DNA from 2 places in the Alteromonas sp. 4NH20-0056 genome. Region 2 is predicted to be linked to the other one. Evidence: predicted binding sites of a transcription regulator. Region 2 holds the regulator's gene; the other holds the start of a gene.

Region 1 (3,422 bases), 110 kb from region 2:
CAGTTTTCACACAATGCATGGCGAAACACGCCAGTGAACGAGGGTGGAATTGGTCCTGTTAAATACGCACTAGTCGCCGATGTTAAACACGAAATTTGTCAGTCGTATGATGTTGAACACCCTGAAGATGGTGTGGCATTTCGTGGTTCATTCCTAATTGACGAAGAAGGTATGGTGCGCCATCAAGTTATCAACGACCTTCCTCTTGGTAGAAATGTCGATGAAATGCTTCGTATGGTTGATGCACTTGCATTTCACCAAGAACATGGTGAGGTATGCCCAGCGGGGTGGACACAAGGTAAAGCGGGGATGGATGCATCGCCGGAAGGCGTGGCCAAATACTTATCTGAACAAGCCGATACACTGTAAAATTATAGATAATAAAAAGCGTCTTTTGCTACGTTAGCAATAAGACGCTCTGTTATTCGCCCCCAATACCACAGGCCGGGTATGTTAAGGGCTACTGTTCGTCGTCAACGTTTTCTTGATCTTCAATGTCTATGTCTAGCGGCCAACCACCAAGTGCTTGATAACGGTTTACCATAAAGCAAAATAGCTCAGTGGTTTTTTGCGCATCGTATAGCGCGCTGTGTGCTTCGTTTTGATCAAAGTCTATTCCCGCTGCTCTGCATGCTTTTACCAATACCGTTTGGCCCAATGTTAGGCCGGCTAAACTGGTAGTGTCGAAAGAAACGAAAGGGTGGAAAGGTGTACGTTTAATATTACACCGAGTGATAGCCGCATTCACAAACCCCTGATCAAACGCTGCGTTATGCGCCACGATCACTGAGCGTTGGCAATTTGCTGCCTTTTGCGCCTTTCTGACACCTTTGCACATTTCCTTCATCGCTTCTGACTCTTCAATTGCTCCGCGCAAAGCGCAGTCAGGATCTATTCCGTTAAACTCCAGAGCCGCTTTTTCTAAATTAGCGCCCTCGAATGGCGTAATATGAAAATGAAATGTCTCGTCAGGATGTAAAACACCGTCATCGTCCATTTTAACGGTAACGGCGGCTATCTCTAACAGTGCATCGGTAGTTGCGTTAAAGCCTGCGGTTTCAACATCAATAATGACGGGGAAATAACCTCTAAAACGATGTGAAAGGGCGTTCTGATGCTCTGACATAATGACTCTTTAGTTTTAAAAAAATGAAGGGTGAATAGATGCGGTTACATGAGTAACGCTGCTGCACTAATGCCGTAATTATCGCAAGTTACGCCACGACTATCCAGTTGAAATACCGTAACGGGGGATTTCAAGCGTTGAGCACGACTGAAACAGGTTAGCAATGCAAGTAGCGACCATCAGCCAAGAATAATTGATGGCATTAACGTCTAAACTTTTCTACACTTTGGGCGATAACACTTTAAGTATTTCGTTCTTTTTTGTGTTCTGTGGGCGGTGGGTAATAGTGAAGAACTTAAAAACATTGGTACTTTCAGCGCTGTTGTTTGCATCGGCTTCTGAAGGAGCGATGCGTCAATATTCAGCAACAGTGGAATCATCAAATTGGGAGGTAAGTAGTACCTCACGATTGAAATGTACGTTGAACCATGCGCTACCGGGTTACGGTGAAGCAATGTTTACCAGCATGGCATCTAAGCAGCTTAATATGGAATTTGAGCTAGATATGTATCTGCTTCCCAACAAGTTTGATATTGCAGCGGTGTACTCTGTACCCCCTAAGTGGATGCCAGGCGAAGCGCCTAAAACCATCGCTGATATGCGTTTACGGAAACAATACAATGGAGATCTACCGCAAGATGCGGCATGGACGATGCTCTCTGAACTAGAGAAGGGGTTTTGGCCCACAATTTATTATCAAGATTGGTATAACAAATACGATAAAGTCGCAGTAGCGCTCAATGCGAGTAATTTCTCAGGCGTGTATAGAGAATTCGTGCAGTGCGTTTCTAATTTACTGCCGTTCGGTTTCGATGATATTTCTTATACGGTTCTGTCCTATCAAAAAAACAGTACTGGCTTGTCAAAATATTCCCAAAAACGTTTGACCATGATAGGTGAATATTTAAAGGAAGACAGTGACATGGAGCTGGTTCTACTTGATGGGTACACGGACAGCTATGGCGGCAGGTGGAACAATGAGCAGTTGTCTATTCGTCGTGCGAACGAGGTAAAAAATTACCTTACAACGATGGGCGTGCCTGAAGACCGTATTCAAGTAACCGGGCATGGCGAACGAAGACATAGCGCGCCAAACGATACTCGAGAATCTCGTGCACAAAATAGGCGCGTGGTTGTGAGGTTATCCAAATCATAAAAAAAGCGCCGCAAGGCGCTTTTTTTATATTTACGCTTTATTGCGGTTGCAGTCGCCACGATACAATAGGCGGCACATGATCGGTAAATACACCGTCTGCTTTGACAATATTTTTTAAGGTTAACAGCAAGGTGTCACCGTCCATACCTGGAGGAAGTGCATCCTTTCTATACGTGTATGGGTGCATGACTAACGCGTTATCATGAACGTATGAAATCCATCGTGCCGCTTTAAGAGTGCCGCTCTCAAGGGCTTTTTCATCTAGTAGATGGCCAAGCCAAGGACCGATACCATCAACGTATTTCGCGACCTCTTTGATCCCCGCTTCTGTGCGAACCCAGTCATAATCCGTCGGCGATTCATTCCAACTGTTCTCACCAATGAGCAGTACAAGTTTACCATTATAATGTAATGTATCTCTGAGCCTTTTTAGCTCGTCGAAATCAAAGCATTGTACATAGCTATTCGCTTCTTCAGAGGCTAACGAAAAATCGGTCAGTATATCTATCACTATTTTACTTGCATCGACGCCTTCTTTCTTATGCCAAGAAGGCGATTTTATCTCTGGATACACGCCAATATTCTTACCAAACTGCCTATTGAGCTCGGTGATAAGTTCTAAGTGTTCTTCAAACGTAGCGATACTGAACTGCCCCTTTGTCCCACGATAGCGGTCTTTATACACCGGCTTATCATTTACATCGTGACGCTCATGAACGGATAGGGTTTTTAATTCTTTCAGCGTGAAGTCTCTAACATAATAGCGTCCGTCATTTCTTGCTCTGCCTGGAAAACGCGCTTTGACGTTGGTGACAGTATCTAAGTGAATATCATGCAGTACTACGGCCACGCCATCTTGGCTAATCACCACGTCTTGCTCAATGAAGTCGGGTCCCAGTGCAAACGCAAGCGTAGTGGCCTCAAGCGTGTGCTCGGGTAAGTAACCCGAAGCACCTCGGTGGGCGATAATATCAAACGTTGCAGCACTCGCAGTCTGTGAGAGTAAAAGTACAAATACCAATGTAGCAATACGCGCTTTCATTCCTTGTCCTTTTTGTTGAAGGGAGGGCATCAAGGCCTTCATTCCGTTAATTAAGCCGTTGTGGTCAGTTTTTTGTTTGAATAAGTTCTATTGCGTAA
Region 2 (3,422 bases):
GCTGTAGTAGAGTACCAATTACCGGTCAGTTATGTCACCGATGGACAGAAGGTTCCTGAAGACATTAAGATTGCAGAAGCAAAATCTTTAGTATCTGCTGCTGCAAAGCTTTATAAAAAGTACGGTTTGAATCATACTAGTGCTAATGATGTGGTTAAAACAGCGCGAGCAGTATGATTGACGATCAAGCGAGTAGCTTACGAAAAATGAAGCAATCACGGTTAATCAAAGTTATCGCCGTCACCGGAGGTAAAGGTGGCGTAGGTAAAACAAATATTACGTTGAATACAGCGATTGCGATGGCAAAGCTGGGCAAGCGTGTCATGGTGTTAGATGCTGACTTAGGTCTGGCTAACGTAGACGTTATGTTGGGATTGCGAGTAGAGAAAAACCTTTCTCATGTTCTTTCCGGCGAATGTACGCTTGATGACGTTTTGGTAACAGGCCCTCACGGCATTAAAATTGCGCCCGCAACGTCGGGTACGCAGTCTATGGCCGAGCTTACTCCAACCGAACACGCAGGGCTAATTCGCGCCTTCAGCGAGTTACGGTCGCAAATTGATGTTCTTATCGTCGATACCGCGGCAGGCATCTCTGACATGGTGCTTAGTTTCTCTAGAGCATCGCAAGATATAATGGTTGTGGTATGTGATGAGCCTACCTCGCTGACAGATGCCTACGCACTTATCAAACTACTTAATCGAGAACACGGCGTGTTTCGGTTCAAGATTGTGGCGAATATGGTTCGAGATGTGCGCGAAGGGCAGGAATTATTTAGTAAGCTGAGTAAAGTAACAGGGCGCTTTCTTGATGTTGCACTAGAATTAGTGGCAACCGTGCCGTTTGACGAGAATATTCGTCGAGCTGTGCGCAAACAAACCGCTATCGTCGACGCCTATCCAAGTTCACCGGCGTCGATAGCAATTAGTCAGTTAGCGAACAAAGCAATCTCTTGGCCCATACCGGCGCAACCGGGAGGACATTTAGAGTTCTTTATTGAGCAATTAGTCGCAGAAAAAGCAGTAGGTAATCAACGTTGAATAGCAAAGCAGCCGCTTATCAACAACAGAGTGACAAAGCGCAGCTTGTCGAGCGACACGCATCGCTTGTTAAGCGTATAGCACATCATCTCTTGGCGCGTCTGCCAGCGAGTGTGCTCGTTGATGATCTCATCCAATCAGGCATGATTGGATTGTTAGAAGCTGCTCGAAACTTCGATGGTTCAAAAGGCGCGAGTTTTGAAACATTTGCTGGCATCCGTATCCGCGGAGCCATGCTAGATGAAATTAGAAAAGGTGATTGGACACCTCGCTCAGTGCATAAAAATGGGCGGGCCATCACGGAAGCAATTTCTCTTGTTGAAGGCGAGACAGGGAGAGATGCGAGAGATTCTGATATTGCTGCAAAACTAAATGTTAGTGTGCAAGATTATCATCAGATGCTCAATGAGGTAAATGCAGGAAAGCTGGTTGGCATTGAAGATTTAGGGGTGTCTGAGGACGTAATATCGACAGAACAAAGTCGAGGAAGCGACGCACCGCTGGAAGATTTGATGCAAGGCGCTTTTCAAAAAGCGCTAGCACATGCTATTACTACATTACCAGAGCGAGAAGCGATAGTGCTGTCTTTATACTATGATGAAGAATTGAACCTTCGCGAGATAGGTGAAGTTCTTGATGTAAGTGAATCAAGAGTCAGTCAAATTCACAGTCAGGCCATGTTAAAACTCAAATCACGAATGAAGTCGTGGCAAGCTGACGAAGAATAGATATTAATAACAATTAACACCTCACTGGAGGCAATTTTGGATAAAAATATGAAAATTCTTGTGGTTGATGATTTTTCAACCATGAGACGTATCATAAAAAACCTGCTCAAAGATTTGGGTTTCTCCAATATCCAGGAAGCGGACGACGGTAGTACGGCGCTGCCAATGCTTCAACAGGGCGATTTCGACTTTGTTGTAACGGATTGGAACATGCCTGGCATGCAAGGCATCGATTTACTGCGCGCGATTCGGGCGGACGATAAATTGAAGCATTTACCTGTCTTAATGGTAACGGCTGAAGCCAAGAAAGAGCAGATTGTTGCTGCGGCGCAGGCCGGCGTAAATGGTTACGTTGTAAAACCTTTTACTGCTGCAACGTTGAAAGAGAAGCTAGATAAGATCTTCGAACGTTTAGGTTGATCCAGACGCTCACCACAGAAATGAGGTTTACTGGATGTCGACAAATGTGAATGTCCCTATTTCGTTAGAAGAAGCAAAACAACTCGTCGTTTATTTGGAAGCAGGCGATAATGCATCGGCAAGTGCGCTGTTAGAAGCCGCATCAATGAAAGAGTCAATTGAACTCTTCGCTGAAGTCGGTAAGTTGACGCGCCAATTACATGACGCATTAAACAACTTCCAAATTGACGACCGTATTAAAAATTTGGCCAATGCCGATATACCAGACGCACAAACGCGTTTGACGTATGTCATTGAAGAAACCGAAAAAGCAGCTAATACTACTATGGATGCAGTAGAGGCGAGTATGCCGCTTGCTGAATCACTTTCATCACGAATCGAAAACGTGATGCCTGAATGGAAGAAGCTGATGAATCGCCAACTGGAATTAGGTGAGTTCAAGGTGCTATGTGCTGATTTGGATGAGTTGTTGGAAGAGGGAGCTTCACAGTCAGCTAAATTGACTTCTTTGCTTACTGAAGTGCTAATGGCTCAAGGGTATCAAGACCTCACCGGTCAAGTTATTCGCCGAGTTATAGACCTAGTCAAAGAGGTTGAAGAGAGCTTGGTTAACATGCTTACCATGTTTGGTGAGCCTGAATCAGCAGAACAAGCTAAGGCATCGAGTAAACCTGTCGATAATATAGATGGTGTAGTGGCAGAGGGTCCCATTATGGACGCGGAACAACGGGATGACGTTGTATCGGGTCAAGATGATGTTGATGATCTTTTGTCTAGCTTAGGTTTTTAGGGGAGCGGGCGCATGTCGTTTGATGTTGACGAGGATATATTACAGGACTTTCTAGTTGAAGCTGGAGAGATACTTGAACAATTACAAGAACAGCTCGTTGATCTTGAGAACAATCCCGAAGATGCAGATCTTCTTAACGCGATATTTCGTGGATATCACACAGTAAAAGGTGGTGCTGGTTTCTTAGCACTCACTGAACTCGTAGAAATATGCCATGGTGCTGAAAATGTTTTTGATGTCATGCGTAACGGGCAACGAACCCTTACGCCAGAACTCATGGATATTATTCTGCAAGCCACCGATGTTGTCGTTGAGATGTTTGAAAACGTCAAGCAGCGTGAGCCGCTTGTGCCCGCAAGCCAACAACTCGTAGACACCCTTCACAAGTTGAGCAGCCCAGAAACACCGGATGAAAATATTTTCGGTGATGCATCTGATGCAGCG

The links. The regulator FliA, encoded in region 2, starts transcription of late flagellar genes. The targets are predictions, from matches to a motif close to CTAAAGNTNNNNNNNNNNNNGCCGATA.
Region 1: a site for FliA is predicted at 1,336-1,362, ahead of AC27EZ_RS00850 (flagellar protein MotY). Genes of this name have one in related genera too.

Annotation. Positions count from the first base shown of each region.
Region 1 covers NZ_BAAJLS010000001.1:185,487-188,908, reverse strand. The annotation lists gene AC27EZ_RS00860 (peroxiredoxin) at 1-369, shown strand, start outside; gene rnt (ribonuclease T) at 461-1,126, opposite strand; gene AC27EZ_RS00850 (flagellar protein MotY) at 1,476-2,282, shown strand; gene glpQ (glycerophosphodiester phosphodiesterase) at 2,320-3,324, opposite strand; gene gloA (lactoylglutathione lyase) at 3,389-3,422, opposite strand, start outside.
Region 2 covers NZ_BAAJLS010000001.1:294,207-297,628, reverse strand. The annotation lists gene flhF (flagellar biosynthesis GTPase FlhF) at 1-177, shown strand, start outside; gene AC27EZ_RS01365 (MinD/ParA family protein) at 174-1,040, shown strand; gene AC27EZ_RS01360 (RNA polymerase sigma factor FliA) at 1,037-1,768, shown strand; gene cheY (chemotaxis response regulator CheY) at 1,805-2,188, shown strand; gene AC27EZ_RS01350 (protein phosphatase CheZ) at 2,223-2,978, shown strand; gene AC27EZ_RS01345 (chemotaxis protein CheA) at 2,991-3,422, shown strand, end outside.